Regions from separate parts of the Agromyces sp. Y558 genome, predicted to be linked through region 1. Evidence: riboswitches for the same ligand, from Rfam matches in the RefSeq annotation. Region 1 holds a riboswitch; the other holds the start of a gene.
What was found. A riboswitch is a leader RNA that binds a small molecule or an ion and turns the genes downstream of it on or off. The one in region 1 is predicted to bind thiamine pyrophosphate.
Positions count from the first base shown of each region.

Region 2: linked by a shared signal. The riboswitch ahead of AC1C2T_RS13975 (ECF transporter S component) and the one ahead of thiM (hydroxyethylthiazole kinase) in region 1 are both predicted to bind thiamine pyrophosphate.

Region 1 covers NZ_JCAIUH010000001.1:211,622-220,549, forward strand. Annotated here, with positions in the region: gene AC1C2T_RS00915 (fibronectin type III domain-containing protein) at 1-681, shown strand, start outside; gene AC1C2T_RS00920 (signal peptidase II) at 652-1,413, opposite strand; TPP riboswitch at 1,481-1,591, shown strand; gene thiM (hydroxyethylthiazole kinase) at 1,582-2,478, shown strand; gene thiE (thiamine phosphate synthase) at 2,475-3,185, shown strand; gene thiD (bifunctional hydroxymethylpyrimidine kinase/phosphomethylpyrimidine kinase) at 3,178-4,809, shown strand; gene AC1C2T_RS00940 (hypothetical protein) at 4,932-5,900, shown strand; gene AC1C2T_RS00945 (5'-3' exonuclease) at 5,941-6,879, opposite strand; gene AC1C2T_RS00950 (DUF885 family protein) at 6,912-8,570, opposite strand; gene AC1C2T_RS00955 (BCCT family transporter) at 8,678-8,928, shown strand, end outside.
Region 2 covers NZ_JCAIUH010000002.1:462,748-471,675, forward strand. Annotated here, with positions in the region: gene gatA (Asp-tRNA(Asn)/Glu-tRNA(Gln) amidotransferase subunit GatA) at 1-494, shown strand, start outside; gene gatB (Asp-tRNA(Asn)/Glu-tRNA(Gln) amidotransferase subunit GatB) at 494-2,020, shown strand; gene AC1C2T_RS13960 (hypothetical protein) at 2,202-2,825, shown strand; gene AC1C2T_RS13965 (DNA polymerase IV) at 2,888-4,144, shown strand; gene AC1C2T_RS13970 (spore germination protein GerW family protein) at 4,224-4,556, shown strand; TPP riboswitch at 4,615-4,724, shown strand; gene AC1C2T_RS13975 (ECF transporter S component) at 4,763-5,398, shown strand; gene AC1C2T_RS13980 (ABC transporter ATP-binding protein) at 5,400-6,890, shown strand; gene AC1C2T_RS13985 (energy-coupling factor transporter transmembrane component T family protein) at 6,887-7,660, shown strand; gene AC1C2T_RS13990 (nucleoside/nucleotide kinase family protein) at 7,657-8,229, shown strand; gene AC1C2T_RS13995 (hypothetical protein) at 8,288-8,545, shown strand; gene AC1C2T_RS14000 (serine hydrolase family protein) at 8,584-8,928, opposite strand, start outside.

The DNA of each region.
Region 1 (8,928 bases):
TCGGTGCCGGCCGGCACGACGGAGCACACCTTCACGGCGCTGCCCGGCGGCGATTTCACCGCCACGGTCGCCGCGCGGAACACCGTCGGCACCTCGGCCGCCTCGGCGGCCTCGGACGCCGTGACGGTCAAAGGTCCGCCCGTGGTCGACCCGACCACGGTCAGGGGCTCGGTCTCGGTCACGGGTGACCTCGTGCCGGGTGGCGACATCACGGTCGTCGGCGCCGGTCTGGCACCGGGCGTCGGCGGCTTCTCGGTCGAACTCCACTCGACGCCGCAGACGCTCGGCACCGCGACGGCGGCCGCCGACGGCGGCTTCACGTTCACCGGCACGATCCCGGCCGCGACGCCCGCGGGTGCGCACTCGATCGTGGTCACGATCAACGGCGTCGAGGTCGCGCGTTCCTCGATCACGCTCGCCTCAGCCGCGTCAGGGGCCGCCGGATTGGCGGGAGCATCGGCGGCCGACGCCGGCCTCGCCTCGACGGGTGCGCCGCTCGTCGATCTGCTCAGCTGGCTCGCGCTCGGGCTGATCGCCGTCGGCGGCGCCGCATTCGCGGTCGTGCGGGTTCGCGCACTTCGAGCGAGTGAGCAGCACTGCGCGAAACGAACGGGGGTGGATTCCACGCGGCATTCACCCCCGTCTGCCGCGCTACCGACCCAGGCCGGTCACTCCGTCTGAATCCACCTGCCCGTGCGGCTCGTGATCCGCGGGTCGACCATCGAGCGTCGCTGAGGGGTGTTCTGCGGATGTCTCGGTGCCGGTGTTCGTCTCGGCAGCCGCGTCGAAGTCGGCAGCCGCGTCGGAGTCGGTAGCCGCGTCGGAGTCGGTAGCCGCGTCGGAGTCGGTAGCCGTCTCAGCGTCGGCGGGGGCGTCAGCCGGCTCGACGGCGCCGCTGCGCCGCACGCCCGTGAAGGTCAGCACGAGCACCATCACGGCACCGGCGAAGATCGCGATGTCGGCCACGTTGCCGATGAAGAGGTTGCCGTAGCCGATGAAGTCGACGACATGCCCGCGGCCGAAGCCCGGCTCGCGGAACAGCCGATCGCCGAGGTGGGTGGTGGCGCCGCCGAGGAGGAGTCCGAGCGCGATCGCCCAGCCACGAGAGCGCACCGGCCACGAGAACGCGATGATGGCGATGACGCCCACGCCCGCCAGGATCGCGAAGACCCACGTGAAGTCGGAGCCGATCGAGAACGCAGCACCGGGGTTGTAGACGAGCTGGAAACGGATCAGCTCACCGATCAGCGGAACGGACACCCGCTCCTCGAGTGCGGACTCGGCCCACCACTTCGAGCCCTGGTCGATGAGCAGCACGAGTACGGCGAGCAGTGCGATGAACCAGAACAGGCGCGGCTTCACCGTGCTTTCGAGGGCGGGAGCGGGCGGCGGCACTGAGGGGTCGGAACTCACCGCTCCATTATCCTTCGCATGAGATGCCCGTGTCGCCCACCGTCACAGGGTGACCGCTAGGCTTCATCGCAGTGACACGGGGTGCCGTGCAGCGCTTCACGAAGCGGGCATGGCTGAGAACACACCCGTCGAACCTGATCTAGTTCGAACTAGCGAAGGGATGTCGCGATGAGCGATCGTCTGCCAACCGACCCTGCCCGGCACAGCGCCGAGCTCCTGACCCTCGTGCGCGCGGCGACGCCGCTCGTGCAGTGCATCACCAACAGTGTCGTCACCAACGTGACTGCCAACACCCTGCTCGCCCTCGACGCGGCCCCGGCCATGGTCGACATCCGTGGCGAGGCCGGGATCTTCGCGCGAATCGCGTCGGGGCTGCTCGTGAACCTCGGCACGCCGCACGAGGAGCAGCGAGATGCCGCCCGCGAGGCGGTGGCCGCGGCATCCGAGGCCGGTACGCCCTGGGTGCTCGACCCCGTCGCCGTCGGCGGACTGCCCGTGCGCACCGCGTTCGCCCACGAGCTGCTCGCGCAGCGCCCCACCGTGATCCGCGGCAATGCGAGCGAGGTCATCGCCCTCGCCGGCGCCGGCGGTGGCGGACGTGGCGTCGACGCCTCCGATTCAACCGAGTCGGCAGCGGATGCCGCGGCTCACCTCGCCCGGGCGCACGGCTCCGTTGTTGCGGTGTCGGGCCCGATCGACCTGATCGCCGACGGCCGGCGGGTTGCCCGGGTCGCCAACGGCGACGTGCTGCTCACCCGGGTCACGGGCGGCGGTTGCGCCCTCGGCGCCGTCACCGCGGCCTTTCTCGCGGTCGCCGACGACGCGTTCTCCGGCGCCGTCGCAGCGACGCTCGTCTACACCGTGGCGGCCGAGATCGCGGCAGCGCGCGCCGCCGGACCGGGCAGCTTCGCACCGCTGTTCCTCGATGCCCTCGCGCAGGTGTCGGCCGATGAGGTCGCCGAGCGGGGCCGGGTGCGGCTCGTCGAGGTCACCGCTGACCCGTACACCGCGGTCGCGGCCGAACTCGCGTCCGTGGCAGAGCCCTCGACGTCGGTGCGGTCGTGACGGCGCGCACGGCGCTCGATCTCTCGGTCTACCTCGTCACCGATGCGGCACTCTGCGGCCCGCGGGGCGTGACGTCGGTCGTGGCCGATGCCGTCGACGGTGGAGTACGAGTGGTGCAACTGCGCGACAAGCTCGGCTCCTCGACGGAGCTGCTGATGCTGCTCGAAGAGCTGTGCGCCGCGATCGACGGGCGGGCGACGCTGCTCGTGAACGACCGGCTCGACGTCGCCCTCGCGGCGCGGGCGAGCGGCTTGCCCGTCGACGGCGTGCATCTCGGCCAGGGCGACGCCGCGGCGGCGATCGCGCGTGAGCGGCTCGGACCGAACGGCGTCGTCGGCCTCACCGCGAACACCTCGGCCCACTTCGATTCCGTACGACGGATGCCGCGTGGCACGGTCGACTACCTGGGCGTCGGCGTGATCCGGCCCACCGCGACGAAGCCCGATCATCCGCCGGCACTCGGTGTCGACGGGTTCGCCCGACTCGCGGCCGAGGCCGAGCTGCCGTGCGTCGCGATCGGCGGCATCACTCTCGACGATGTCGCGGCGCTCCGTGACGGCGGCGCCGCCGGGGTCGCCCTCGTGTCCGCGATCTGCGCCGCCGCCGATCCCCGCGACGCTGCGCTGCGCTTCGTCGACGCTTGGGCGGCCACCGCGCCACCGCGCCACCCCGCGACCGCCGCGACTCGGCGGCCCGGCGATGAGTGAAACGATCACCCGAGCGGTCGACGCCGGCGCCGGGACATCCGTTCGCCTCGGGCTCGACACCACCACGCCCCCGCGAGAGCACCGCGCGCCCGGCGCCCGCAGCGTACGGAGCGAGCGGCGCGTGCCGCGCGTGCTCAGCATCGCCGGTACCGACCCGACGGGCGGTGCGGGCATTCACGCCGACCTGAAGTCGATCGCCGCCGTCGGCGGCTACGGCATGGCGGCGGTGACCGCGCTCGTAGCTCAGAACACGCGGGGCGTGCGCAGCGTGCACCTGCCGCCGGCGTCGTTCCTCGCCGAGCAGCTCGACGCGGTCAGCGACGACGTGACGATCGACGCGGTGAAGATCGGCATGCTCGCCGACGCCGAGATCATCGGCACGGTCGACGATTGGCTCGCGCGCACGAGGCCCGAGATCGTGGTACTCGACCCCGTGATGATCGCGACGAGCGGCGACCGACTGCTCGACCCGACCGCCGAGCAGGCACTCCGCGCGCTCATCCCCCGGGCGCACCTCATCACGCCGAACCTGCATGAACTCGCCGTGCTCGCCGGCGAGCCGCACGCACTCACCTGGCCTGCGGCGCTCGAACAGGCCCGACGAGTCTCGCGCGAGTTCGGCGTACTCGTGCTCGCGAAGGGCGGCCACCTCGACGGCGACGACGCTCCCGACGCGCTCGTCGACGCCGAGACCGGCACGGTCGTCGAGTTCCCGGGCGTTCGCATCGAGACCACAGCCACGCACGGCACGGGGTGTTCGCTCTCCTCCGCGATCGCGAGCCTTCGCGCAGAGCTCGGAGATTGGACCCTCGCCATCGTCGAGGCCCGCCGGTGGCTGCGCGAATCGCTGCGGCACGGCGAAGCGCTCGAGGTCGGCGGCGGGCACGGGCCGATCAGCCACTTCGCCGGGGTCTGGTCCCGTGGCGGGGTGCGTACGGCGCCCACGCCCGCCGAGGTCGAGACGGAGTGGTGGGCGTCGATCGGCGACCTCCGCTCAGCGATCGACGGGCTCGCGTTCGTCCGCGGGCTCGCCGACGGCACCCTCGAGCGACCCGCGTTCCTCCACTATCTCGCGCAGGACGCCCTCTACCTGCGCGACTACGCACGCGTGCTGGCCGACGCCTCGCGTCTCGCGACGGATGCCTCGGAGCAGGCGTTCTGGGCGAACGCCGCGCACGGCTCCCTCGTCGGTGAGCTCGAGCTGCACGAGACGTGGCTCGCATCGGCCGGAGCATCGACATTCGCGGCCGAGCCCGATGCCGCGACGACCGCCTACCTCGATCATCTACTCGCCACCGCCGCGCGCAGCGACTACGCGGTGCTCGCCGCCGCCGTACTGCCCTGCTACTGGATCTACGTCGACCTCGGCGAGCGGCTCGCGGCCGGCGTCTTCGGTGCGGCGGCGACGGCGACGGCGGCGACGACGACGGCGCATCCGTATGCCTCGTGGCTCGCGACGTACGCCGACCCCGCGTTCGCCGTCGCGAACCGCGAGGCGATCGACATCGTCACGCGCCTCGCGGTGGGTGCGACGCCCGAGACGCGCGAGCGGATGCGTCGGGCGTTCCGCCGATCGGCCGAGCACGAGCTCGCGTTCTTCGCGTCGGCGTTCGGCGAGGGGTGAGCGAGACTCGAATCTCGAGTCGGCCCCGGGAGGATCGCAACGAGACCTCCGGCCTCCGCGCAGCATAGGGTGGTCGCACCCGCCCGGCTCCGGGCCGGCACCGATCCAACGACGAGGTGGCAATGAGTCAGGCGACGCCCGACGTGCAGCCCTCCCGCGAGTACCTGGCGACCGATGCCGGCCAGGCTCGACCGCTGCGCGGCTGGCACCTGCTTCTGTTCGGCGTGGCCTCCGCCGCGCTCGGCCTGCTGCCGTGGCTGATCACGGGCATGCGCCTGCCGCTGCAGAATCTCTGGGCGACCGACACCCTGCCCGATGAGATGCCGATCGTGCTGCTGCCCTTCAGTCAGTACTCCCTGTCGCTCATCGCCACGCTCATCATCATCGGTGCAGCGGTCGCCGGGCTCGTGGGGCGTTCCACGCGCGCCCGTGCTCAGCGCGGCGGGTTCATGATGCTGCTCGCCGGCGTGCTCCTCGTCGATGTCGTCGCGATCCTCCAGACCACCAGCTTCGTCGCCGCAGGCCTGCGAGACGACCAGTGGTCGCTCGTGTACCTCGCCGCGGTCATCGCCGTTGCGATCCTCGCGGTCGTCGTCGGACTCGGCGTGCTCTCGCTCGTCGCCCGAGCACCGCGAGCAGGCGCGGTCATCGGCCTCACCGTTGCGGCGATCCTCTCGGCCGGCTGGCTGCACGCGCTCCTCTCGCCGGGGGGTCCCGCGTTCGCGGGCGAGCCTGCCTGGCTCTGGGACGCCGTTCGCTGGGCGCCGGCGGTGCTCGTCGGCGCGGCGATCGCTTGGGGCGGAGTCGAAACGGTCGGCCGAATCGTCGCGGCGATCGCGAGCCTCGCGATGCTCTGGGTCGGCCCCGCGCTGATCACCGCGGTGTCGAGCGCGGCCGGAACGCGGGTACTCGCCGGCCACCCCGGTGAGATGCTCGACTACGGGGTCAGAGTGTTCCGCATGGCACTCACCGAACCGAGTCTCGTCGTGGCGCCGCTCGCGACGGCGATCGGCGTCGCCGTGATCGGACTCGTCGCGCGCATGCTGCTCGGTCGGCCAGCACGGGCCGGCCGCGAAGCATCCGTCGTCTGATCGACCATCGACCGTCAGGCGGCCCGTTCTCTGTGCGGCCCTACTGGGCGGGCGGCAGGGAGTCGAGTGCCGCGAGCACTCGCGACACCGACCCGCCGAGGTTCCACTCGGCACCGCGCGCTTCGAGGGCTTCACGGCGCGCTCCCGTGACCGGGTGCAGCCGGGAGCCGAACTCGCCGAGGTCGAGGTCGCGCACGACCTCGACGACGGTCGGGGCGACGTCGAGATAGTCGGAGGCGGCAGCGAACTTCGCGCGAACACTCGCCGACATCGCCGCCGTGGGATCCGCTGCCGCCGCCCTGATCCCGTCGAGGTCGACGAACTCCCGCAAGAGCGACGCAGCGGTCTTCTCACCGACGCCCGCAACGCCGGGCAGCCCGTCTGACGAGTCGCCCCGCATGACCGAGAAGTCGACGTACTGCTGGGGCAGCACCGCGTACTTCGCGACAACCGAGGCATCGGTCAGCACCTCGAGCTTGCTCATGCCGCGAGCGGTATAGATGACCCGCACGGCTGCCTCGTCGTCGACGAGCTGGAACAGGTCGCGATCGCCCGTGACGACGTCGACGGGCATCTCGGCGCCCGTCGCGAGAGTGCCGATGACGTCGTCGGCCTCGTGCTCAGGCGCCCCGACAACGGCGATGCCGAGCAGGCCCAGCACCTCGCGGATGCGCGGAATCTGCACGATGAGACCCGGTGGGGTCTCCTCGACGTCGACGCCGCCGGGCACGGCACGCGCGACGCGGTGCGCTTTGTAGCTCGGAATGAGCTCGACCCTCCACGCCGGGCGCCAGTCGTCGTCCCAGCATGCGACGAGGTTCGTCGCCTCGAAGTCGGGGACGAGGCGCGCGATCATGTCGAGCAGCCCGCGCACGGCGTTGACGGGGGTGCCGTCTGGCGCGGTGATCGAGTCGGGCACGCCGTAGAACGCGCGGAAGTACAGCGAAGCGGTGTCGAGGAGCATCAGTCGGTCGGCCACAGGCCGATCATGGCACGATGCGGCTCCCGCTCCTACCCCGGGAACGTCTCGAGCCAGTCGCCCGCGGCATCGAGCACGTCGAGGTCGCCGCGATCGCCGAGCAGCTCCCAACGCTGCAACGACACCGGTACGTTGCCGTTCAGCCACACGGCATCATGGAACTCGCCGAGCGAGAAGTCGTCGCCGCGGGCGACTGCGGCGTCGGCGAGCAGCCGCTTCACCTCGAGCTTGCCCACGTGGTACGACATCGCGAGGCCCGGGGTCGCAACGTAGTAGGAGGTCTCTTCGGTGGCTGTCTCGACGTCCATCGGCACGAGCCGCACGAAGAAGTCGATGGCCTCTTCGAGGCCGAAGACGCCGGTCGCGAGGTTGACATCGACGACGACGCGCAGTGCCCGCAGCCGCATGAAGTTATGCACGATCGTCTGCGAGTGCGGCGCATCGTCGAAGAGCCCAGCATCGAGCATGAGTTCTTCGTTGTAGTGGGCGATGCCCTCGTTGGCGACCGAGTCGACGTAGTGACGGCGGATGGCGCGGGGGTGCCCCCACGAAAGGGCGAGCTGTTGACTGTGCGCCCCCTCGTGGATGATGCCGAGCCGTGGGTCGCGCGCGTTCGCGGCGTCGAAGTACGGAAGGTCAGCCGCGGGTTCGGGCACGTACGAGACCGCGTCGTCGGCGCGCGTGCGCTCGTTCGCCAGGTGGTCGGTCACGCCGAGAAAGGCGACGGGCTCGAGATATGCCGGGTACTTCGAGAAGAAGTAGTGGCGCAGCGTCTCGGGCTGGCTCAGCAGGCCCGCTCGGTCGTAGAACGCCCGCACCTCGGCGTCGCGTGCGGCTTCGTCGGCCACCTCGGCGGCGACATCGCGCGCGAGCGGCGGGACAGGCACGTCACGGTACCGGTTGCGCGTGACCGCCTCGGCGAGCACGGCCCGCCGGTAGTCCTGCAGGGCGGCACGAACGAGCTCTTCGGGCTCGGCCGCGACGAGCGCGACGTGACGCAGGTACCAGACGAAGGCGTCGTGGCCCACGATGACCTCGGCGCCGAGGCGATCAGCGGATGTCTCGAGCCACTGCGCGTACCTGGTGAGCGCTGCACTCGCAGCAGGCTGCGCCTCGGCGAGCGCGGTCGCCGTCGCGGCGTCGGCATGTCGGGCGAGCCCCGCGACCGAGTCGGCGAGGCGCGGCCCGATGCCGTCGAGTTCGGCCGCGGCCACCCGAGCGAGGGCGGCGATGCCGACGCGCTCGAGGTTCGCGATCGCCTGTTCGACGGCGTGTGGAATCGCGGTGAGCACCGTGACCAGATCGGCCTGTCGCCCGGCGTCGAACGGTGGCGGGGCGAGCAGCAGGTCGAACCACGGGCCGAGGATCTGGCTCGTGAGGAACACGGCATCGCGCTCCCAGTTGCGGAGCACGTCGAGTTCCCAGCGCACGCGTGCGAGCGCCGAGCCCAGCAGCCGGTGATCGACCTGGTCGGGAACCGGCATGCCCGCGGCATCCGTCGCCTGCCAACGTTCGACGAAGACGGCGAGTTCGTCTCGCTGCAGCTCGATGGTCGCCGGATCGAACCGCGGCACCCAGCCGCCGGGCCGCTCGATGCGCGGGATGTCGTCTGATGTGCGGAACGAGTTCACGGCGCGCCACTGCCAGAACTCGGTGCCGAGGCGTGCGAGGTCAGCGTCGATCTGGGCCATGCGCGTCACGATAGCCCCGCCCGGCGACACTTGCGAGTCCGGCGAGTCCGGCGCCGGTCCGGCGCGGGACGATGCGGCGGAGCGCCCACCTCGCTACCGTGTTGCGCATGAGCGGTACGCCGAACGAGCCGACCGACCAGCCTCTGAACACCACGGATGCCCCGACGGACGATGCCTCGGCGGCACCGCCCCCTCGCAGGTCGCTGCCACCCGTGCAGCGCTGGGTGTTCTGGCCCGCGGCCGTCATCGTCGCCCTGTTCGTCGCGTTCGTCCTGATCGCCCCGGATGCGGCGGACGCGATGTTCGGCGCGATCCAGACCGGCATCGTCAACACCTTCAACTGGTATTACGTGCTCAT
Region 2 (8,928 bases), on a different contig from region 1:
TGGCGGCGACTCGCGAGGCCGGCTTCGGTCCCGAGGTGAAGCGACGCATCATCCTCGGCACCTACGCGCTCTCGGCCGGCTACTACGACGCCTTCTACGGCAGCGCGCAGAAGGTGCGCACGCTCGTGCAGCGCGACTTCGACGCGGCGTTCATGAACGTCGACGTGCTCGCCTCGCCGACCGCACCGACGACCGCGTTCAAGTTCGGCGAGAAGCTCGCCGACCCCGTGTCGATGTACCTGAACGACATCGCGACGATTCCAGCGAACCTCGCCGGCGTGCCGGGCATCTCGCTGCCCTCGGGGCTCGCCCCCGAAGACGGGCTGCCCGTCGGCATCCAGTTCCTCGCGCCGGCGCGAGAGGATGCGCGACTCTACAACGTCGGCGCTGCGCTCGAGCAGTTGCTCGAAGAGCGGTGGGGTGGCCCGCTTCTCGCGCAGGCCCCCGACCTCTCCGCCCATGAGCTCACCGCGACCGAGGAAGGCGCACTCTGATGGCACGCGCTGAACTGATGGACTTCGATAAGGCCCTCGAGCTCTTCGAGCCGGTCATCGGTCTCGAGGTGCACGTCGAGCTGAACACCGTGTCGAAGATGTTCTCGTCTGCACCGAACCCTGCGAACTCGCAGTTCCACGGCGCAGAGCCGAACACGCTCACGACGCCGGTGTGCCTCGGTCTCCCGGGTTCGCTTCCCGTCGTCAACGGTGAGGCAGTGAAGTACTCGATCAGCCTCGGGCTCGCGCTCGGCTGCTCGATCGCCCCCTCGAGCCGCTTCGCCCGCAAGAACTACTTCTATCCCGACCTCGCGAAGAACTACCAGATCTCGCAATACGACGAGCCGATCGCGTTCGACGGCGAGGTCGAGGTCGAGCTCGAGAACGGACGCACGTTCACAGTGCCGATCGAGCGCGCGCATATGGAGGAAGACGCCGGCAAGCTCACGCACGTGGGCGGTTCGACCGGTCGCATCCAGGGCGCCGAGTACTCGCTCGTCGACTACAACCGTGCCGGTGTTCCGCTCGTCGAGATCGTCACGCGGCCGATCTTCGGAGGCGAGGCCGACACTCCTGCGCTCGCGAAGGCGTACGTGTCGACGATCCGCGACATCGTGCTCTCGCTCGGCATCTCCGAGGCGCGCATGGAGCGCGGCAACCTCCGTTGCGACGCGAACGTCTCGCTCCGCCCCCGCGGGCAGGAGAAGCTCGGCACACGCACCGAGACGAAGAACGTCAACTCGATGCGGTCGGTCGAGCGTGCGGTGCGCTACGAGATCCAGCGTCAGGCCGCAATCCTCGCCGGTGGCGGCACGATCACTCAAGAGACGCGTCACTGGCACGAAGACACCGGTGCGACGAGCGCCGGACGGCCCAAGTCCGATGCCGACGACTACCGGTACTTCCCTGAGCCCGACCTGCTTCCCGTCGTGCCGTCGAAAGAACTCGTCGACGGGCTGCGTGCCGCGTTGCCCGAGCCGCCGGCGGTGCGCCGCCGCCGGCTGAAGGCCGATTGGGGCTTCACCGACCTCGAATTCCAGGATGTCGCGAACTCGGGCCTGCTGATCGAACTCGAGGCCACGGTGAAGGCCGGTGCCTCGCCCGCTGCAGCCCGCAAATGGTGGACCGGCGAGATCGCCCGCCTCGCGAATGCGGCCGATCAGGATGCCTCTGGCCTCGTCTCGCCCGAACATGTCGCCGAGCTCGCACAGCTCGTCGACGCCGGCACGCTCACCGACCGCCTGGCGCGCCAGGTGCTCGAAGGCGTCATCGCGGGCGAAGGCGCGCCGCAGCAGGTCATCGACGCGCGCGGTCTCGCCGTCGTCTCCGATGACGGGGCCCTGATCGCGGCCATCGATGCGGCACTCGCCTCGCAGCCCGACGTGCTCGCGAAGATCCGCGATGGCAAGGTGCAGGCGGCCGGTGCGGTGATCGGCGCCGTCATGAAGGCCATGCAGGGCAAGGCCGATGCGGCGCGTGTGCGCGAGCTCGTGCTCGAGCGGGCCGCGACTCCGGTGGCCGAGTAGCGGGTGCGTTCCGCCACCGCTGGTCGAGTGGCGAGCGTTCCGATACCGCCGGTCGAGTAGCGAGCGTTCTCATACCGCTGGTCGAGTAGCGAGCGCAGCGAGCGTATCGAGACCGACTCACAGCCGGCGCGATACCAACGGCCGTACAGTGGTCGTCCTTTGAACGATTGAGGAGCACGAAATGGGATTCCTGGACCGACTGTTCGGCACCGTCCCCGATGAACCCGCGGCGCGCCCGGTTCCTTCGACACGCAGACTGAGTGACGACGAGCTCGCCGTCGAGCGATACCGCTACCTGCTGCGCACGGCGCCGCCCGAGTCGGTCGAGGCTGTGCACGCCGAGGCGTTCGCCAAGCTCACTCCCGAGCAGCGAGCGGCGGTCTTCGCCTCGCTCTCCGAAGAGGCACCTGCCGGTGAACGACTCGTCTCCGACGAGCCCAGCGCACTGGCCCGAGCGGCGACCCGTGCCGAGCTTCGAGCTCCCGGCAGCGTGGAACGAGCCTTCAACCGAGCGGATGCCTCGGGTGGCCGCAGCCGGCAGGGCGGGCCGTCGTTCGGCGGTATGTTCGCGGGCTCGCTGCTCGGCTCCATCGCTGGTGTGGTGGTCGGCTCGGCGATCGCGCAGGCGTTCCTGCCCGACCCCGCCTCGTTCGAGGCGGGTGCCGACGGCGGGGACACCGGGAGCGACTCCGGCGCCGACACGGGCGCCGATGCCGGCGGCTCTGACGCTTCTGGTTCAGATCAAGGCGGCTTCGGAGACTTCGGCGGTGGCGATTTCGGTGGTGGTGGCGACTTCGGGTTCTGACACTCGATCGCGTCGGCAAGCCCTGGGCTTCCGATGACGGTGGCACGGGCTAGGTTCGGAGCATGAGCAAGCAGGACGGCTCGTCGCGGCAGGTCACCACTGGCCCCGTCGACGATTCGGCGACACCCATCCTGCACGTCGACATGGATGCGTTCTTCGTGTCGGTCGAGTTATTGAAGCGGCCAGATCTGCGCGGCAAGCCGGTGCTGGTCGGCGGTACCGCCGGGCGTGGGGTTGTTTCTGCGGCGAGCTACGAGGCCCGAAAGTACGGCGTGAACTCGGCGATGCCGATGTCGCTCGCCTTGCAGCGCTGCCCGAACGCCGTCGTATTGCGCGGCGACTACGCGAGCTACACCGAGTATTCGCGTCGGGTGATGACCATCTTCGAAGAGGTCACTCCGCTCGTCGAGCAGCTCTCGATCGATGAGGCGTTCCTCGACGTGTCGGGCGCGCGTCGCCTGCACGGCAGCCCGGCCGAGATCGCGTGGACCCTGCGGCAGCGCGTACACGGTGAAACCGGGTTGACGTGCTCGGTCGGCGTGGCAGCGACGAAGTTCGTGGCCAAGGTTGCGTCGAGCAGGGCGAAGCCCGACGGCATGCTCGTCGTGCCGGCCGAGCGCACGCTCGACTTCCTGCACCCGCTGCCGGTCTCGGCGCTCTGGGGCGTCGGCCGGGTCACCGAGGAGTCACTCACGCGCATCGGGCTGCGCACCGTCGGCGATGTCGCCGCCATGCCGGTCGACGCGCTCGAGCGTGCACTCGGGCCGGCGCTCGCGGCCAAGCTCAGCCATCTCGCGATGGGCGTCGACGCTCGCGACGTCGTCACGGGCCGAGAGGAGAAGAGCATCGGTCACGAGGTCACGTTCGGTTACGACCTCACCGATCTCGAGCAATTGAGGCGCGAGCTCCTCCGGCTCTCCGACGACGTCGCTGTGCGGCTGCGCAAGGCAGGGCTCCTCGGCCGCACGGTCGTGTTGAAGCTCCGCTACGGCGACTTCCGCACGGTCACCAGGTCGCGCACGCTGGGCGAGCCCACGGATGTCGCGCGCCGCATCTACGACGAGGCATCCGCGGCCCTCGGCGAACTCGCCGGCGATGGCGCGCGCATCCGTCTCATCGGTGTTCGCGCCGAGCAGCTTCGACCGTCGGGTACCGGTGCGATGTTGTGGGACCCCGACGAGGAGTGGCGCGAGGCTGAGCGCACGATCGATGAGGTGACCGCTCGCTTCGGCCGAGGTACCGTGCGTCCGGCCTCGCTCGTGCGCCCGGCCGTCGATCGTGTCGAGTCGTCACGACGCAAGGATGCGGGCGGCGAGTGAGCGCGCCGCGATGAACCCGCCGCAGTGTGAATCGTGAGGGGGGTGGCTGAGTGGCGCATCCGAGGGTAGCGTTGGAGGCATGGCTGAACTCGTACTGGAACTGGCTGAATCCGTCGCCGGCGTCGGCGTGAAGACCTCCTACGGTGATGCCGTCGAGATCGACGGCACCACGCTCGTACCGGTGGCGCTCGGATACTACGGCTTCGGTGCCGGCAGCGGCTCCGACGAGAAGGGTGACGAGGCGGGCGGTGGTGGCGGCGGTGGCCTCTCCATTCCGCTCGGCGCATACGTCGGTCGCGATGGCGGGGTTCGCTTCGAACCGAACCTCATCGGGCTGCTGCTCGTCGCCACCCCGCTCGTGTGGGTCACCGGCAAGGCGCTGCGCATGGTGATCAGAGCGCTCAAGCGCTGAGACGCCCACCGTCGCCGCCGTCGCGGCCGACCCTCACCGTGCTCGTCGGCGTATACTCGTCAACGAACACGGGAGTCCGGTGAGCCGGGCTGAGAGGAAGGTTCTCAACCTTCGACCGTCGAACCTGATCTGGGTAATGCCAGCGCAGGGAGGGCAATCACATCTCAATTCCCGTGCCTCTTTCCACGAATCGAAAGGGCACGACAGTGCACACTGCAGCAACTGAATCCAGCACGCCTCCAGCCGATCCGAAGCCGCGCAATCTGAGTTGGCGGGTCGTGGACATCGTCGTCGCCAGCGTGATCGGCGTCGCGACAGGGCTTCTCTTCCTCTTCTGGAACAACATCGGTTACGCGTGGTTCAGCGCGGCTGATGCGCTCACGCCGGGCCTCGGCGGTATCGCCGTCGGCATCTGGCTCATCGGCGGCGTGATCGGCGGACTCATCATTCGCAAGCCGGGTGCGGCGCTCTTCGTCGAACTGTTTGCCGCCGTGGTGTCCGCGCTCATCGGCAACCAGTGGGGCATCGAGACGATCTACGCCGGTGTGGCGCAGGGGCTTGGCGCCGAACTGGTGTTCGCGCTCCTCGCCTACCGCCGCTTCGGCGTGCTGCCCGCCATGCTCGCCGGTGCGGCTGCCGGCGCGGCGGCCTGGAGCCTCGAGCTCTTCACGTCGGGCAATCTGCAGAAGTCCGCCGAGTTCCTGGGGCTCTATTTCGCGACGGTGGTCGTGTCGGGCGCGGTCCTGGCCGGGCTGCTCGGCTGGCTCATCGTGCGGGGTCTCGCAGCCACCGGGGCGCTCAGCCGTTTCGCCGCGGGTCAAGACGTGACTCAGCGGGTCTGACGTGGGTCACGACTCCGAAGCAATCCGGCCCGCGCGCGTGGAGGCGCGCGGGTGGGGGTGGCGCCACGCCAGCAGGCGCGACGCCGCGCTCGATGGCATCGACCTTCGTATCGAACCGGGGGAGCGGGTGCTGCTGCTCGGGCCGTCGGGTTCGGGCAAATCGACGCTCCTTCACGCCCTTGCCGGCGTTCACGGCGGAGCCGAGGAGGGCGAGGAGACCGGTTCGCTGCGCATCGACGGCGAATGGCCGGCCTCGATGCGGGGCCGCGCGAGCCTCGTGCTGCAGGACCCCGACTCGCAAGTGATCCTCGCTCGCGTCGGTGATGACGTCGCCTTCGGCTGCGAGAACCTCGGGGTGCCCCGAGAGGAGATCTGGCCGCGCGTACGCCGTGCACTCGACGACGTCGGGCTGGATCTCCCACTCGACCACCCGACGAGCTCGCTCTCGGGCGGGCAGAAGCAGCGTCTGGCGCTCGCGGGCGCGCTCGCGATGCGACCGGGGCTACTGCTTCTCGACGAGCCGACTGCGAACCTCGACCCCGACGGGGTGAGCGAGGTTCGTCACGCGGTCGACCGTACGCTCGAGCGCACGGGAGCCACTTTCGTCGTGGTCGAGCACCGCGTCGATGTCTGGATCGACCTCGTGACCCGAGTGGTGGTGCTCGGCAGGAACGGTCGAATCATCGCCGACGGCGACCCGCGAGACGTCATCGACACGCAGCGCGCGGCGCTCCTCGCCGCCGGGGTCTGGGTGCCCGGCTCGCCGCCGACGGTCACGTCCGCGCGGCCCGCCGCGGCGGCATCCGTCATCGATCTCGCCGGCATCGACCTCGCAATCGGCCGCCGGAGCGATGCGGTCGTGCGAGAGGGGCTCGAGCTGTCGTTACCGAGGGCCTCGTCGACCGTGCTCACTGGGCCGAACGGCGCCGGAAAGTCGACCCTCGCCCTCACGATGGGCGGACTTCTGGCACCGATCGCGGGGCAGGTGCGCGCGTCAGCGGAACTCGCGAGCGGGCTGCGCGGGGAGCCGATCCGATGGCGTTCGCGCGAATTGCTGACCCGCATCGGAACCGTGTTTCAAGAGCCGGAGCACCAGTTCGTCGCCTCCACCGTGCAGCGCGAACTCGAAGTCGCCCCGCGGGCGCTGGGTCTCGACACGGCGACGACCCGCCTGCGCACTCGCGAGGTGCTCGAACGCCTGGGGCTCGACCGGCTCGCCGAGGCGAACCCGTTCACGCTCTCAGGCGGTGAGCAACGTCGGCTCACGGTCGCGTGCGCGCTCGTCGCCCAGCCCCGCGTCATCATCCTCGACGAGCCGACCTTCGGCCAAGACCGTCTCACCTGGATCGAACTCGTCAGCCTGCTCAGGGGACTCGTCGACGACGGGGTGACCCTGCTCTCGATCAGTCATGATGCGGCATATCTCGCGGCGCTCGGCGATCAGCATCTCGATCTCAGCCGGGAATGCCTCCGAGCGGAGGCGGCGGCATGATCGCGGCACCCCGCCTGCGACTCGTCGATCGCGTCAACCCCGTCAGCCGCCTCGCCGCGGCGATGCTCCTCACCACACCGCTGCTCCTCACGGTCGATTGGGTGAGCGCCGCGGTCGCACTCATCGTGCAGCTCGCACTGTTCGCCATGGCCGGGGTGACCCCGAAAGTACTCGTGGCACGCACCTGGCCGATCCTCATCGCGGCGCCGATCGCCGGTCTCAGCATGCTGCTGTACGGGCGCCCCGAGGGCACCGAGTACTGGTCGTTCTGGCTGGCGCGGGTCACCGACGGCTCCATCGAACTCGCCATCGCCGTCACCGTGCGCGTACTCGCGATCGGATTGCCGGCGGTGCTGCTGTTCATGAATGTCGACCCGACCGAGCTCGCCGACGGGCTCGCACAGATCGCTCGCCTGCCGAGCAGGTTCGTGCTGGGCGCGCTCGCGGGAGCACGCCTCGTCGGCCTGTTCATCGAGGATTGGCGGGCGATGGCGTTGTCGCGCCGCGCGCGCGGCATCGGCGATCATGGTGCCATTCGTCGGTTCGCGACGATGGCCTTCGCGCTGCTCGTGCTCGCCATTCGGCGGGGAAGCAAACTCGCGACCGCGATGGAGGCACGCGGCTTCGGGTCCGACCGACCGCGCACCTGGGCGCGTGTCTCCCGTGTCGGTTGGTCGGACGCGGCGCTCCTCGCACTCGCCGTCGGCATCGCCGCGCTCGCGATCGGCGCGGCCATCTGGGCCGGCACCTTCCACCCGGTGTGGTCGTGACCGATCGCCCGGGTGTCGAGGCCGGCCCCGCGGCATCCGCCGTTCAGGCCGTGCTCGCTCGGGTACGCGCGGAGCGATCGCGGATCATCGCGATCGACGGACCCAGTGGCTCAGGCAAGAGCACGCTCGCCGACACGATCCTGCGGGCCTGGCCAGGTCAGAGGCCCGACCTCGTTCGTCTCGACGACGCCTATCACGGCTGGACCGGGCTGGAACGGGCCGGAACCGAGTTGTCGCGCACCCTCATCGCCCGCCGGGCGCGTGGCAAGGTGGGGCAGTGGCGGCGCTGGGACTGGGCGGCCGACCGTGCGGGTTCGATCGAGTCGAGCGATCCGGGCAACGCGCTGATCATCGAGGGGTGCGGTGCGTTCGCCGCCGTCTCGCAGGTCGATGCGGTGCATGTCTGGGTCGAGGCCTCGGCACGGGTGCGCAAACGCAGGGCGCTGGCACGAGACGACGGCGCATTCGATCCGTATTGGGATCTCTGGGAGCGGCAGTGGCGGCGATACGTCGCGCGTACGGCTCCCGCCAGTCGTGCCGACCTGCGGGTTCGCGTCGCCGACGCCTGAGTCGGCGCGCCCGTGCGGCCCCCTGCCCCTCGCTGCGACCGGGGGCTACGGTAGTCATATGAGCACAGACAGGACAGGCGCCCAGTACGTCGCGGAGTTCCTCGACGGTCCGCTCGAGGGCGAGTTCGAGCAGCGCATCCTCGTGGGCGGCAAGCCCGAACAGCGCGTCGGCATGGTCGCCGCCGTCGACGGTCTCGAATCGCTGTTCTGGTACGACGCGGTCGACGAGCGCGAGGTCAACGGACAGGTGCGGGTGCAGTTCCGGTTCGATGCCGATGACTCCGACCCGGTCGAGTCCGACGACGAGAACGACTGAGTACACCGCAAGAGTGAGGCCGCGCGCGACCCCCGGGTTCAGCCCTGCTGATCGGCGAAGAACGCCCCGATGAGCGCGGCCGGGTTCGTGAGTCGCCAGAGCGGACCCGGATCGCGGATGCCGCTCGTCAACTCGAGGGGGGAGGCGAGCTCCCCGCTGGCCGCAGCCACGGTGACCCGGCCGACGTCACGACCCGCCGACGCGGTCGTGAACGCCTCGACGGTGACGGATGTCTCGCCGCCCGGGTTGCCCCACGAGACATCCGTCTGGCTCACAGTGGCGATGAGCTCGGCTCGGTCTCCCCAGGGCGCTTCGACACTCGCGTACGGCGTGCCGGCGGTGATGACTTCGACTGGCTGAGCGGTGAGCGAGCTCGATTCGAC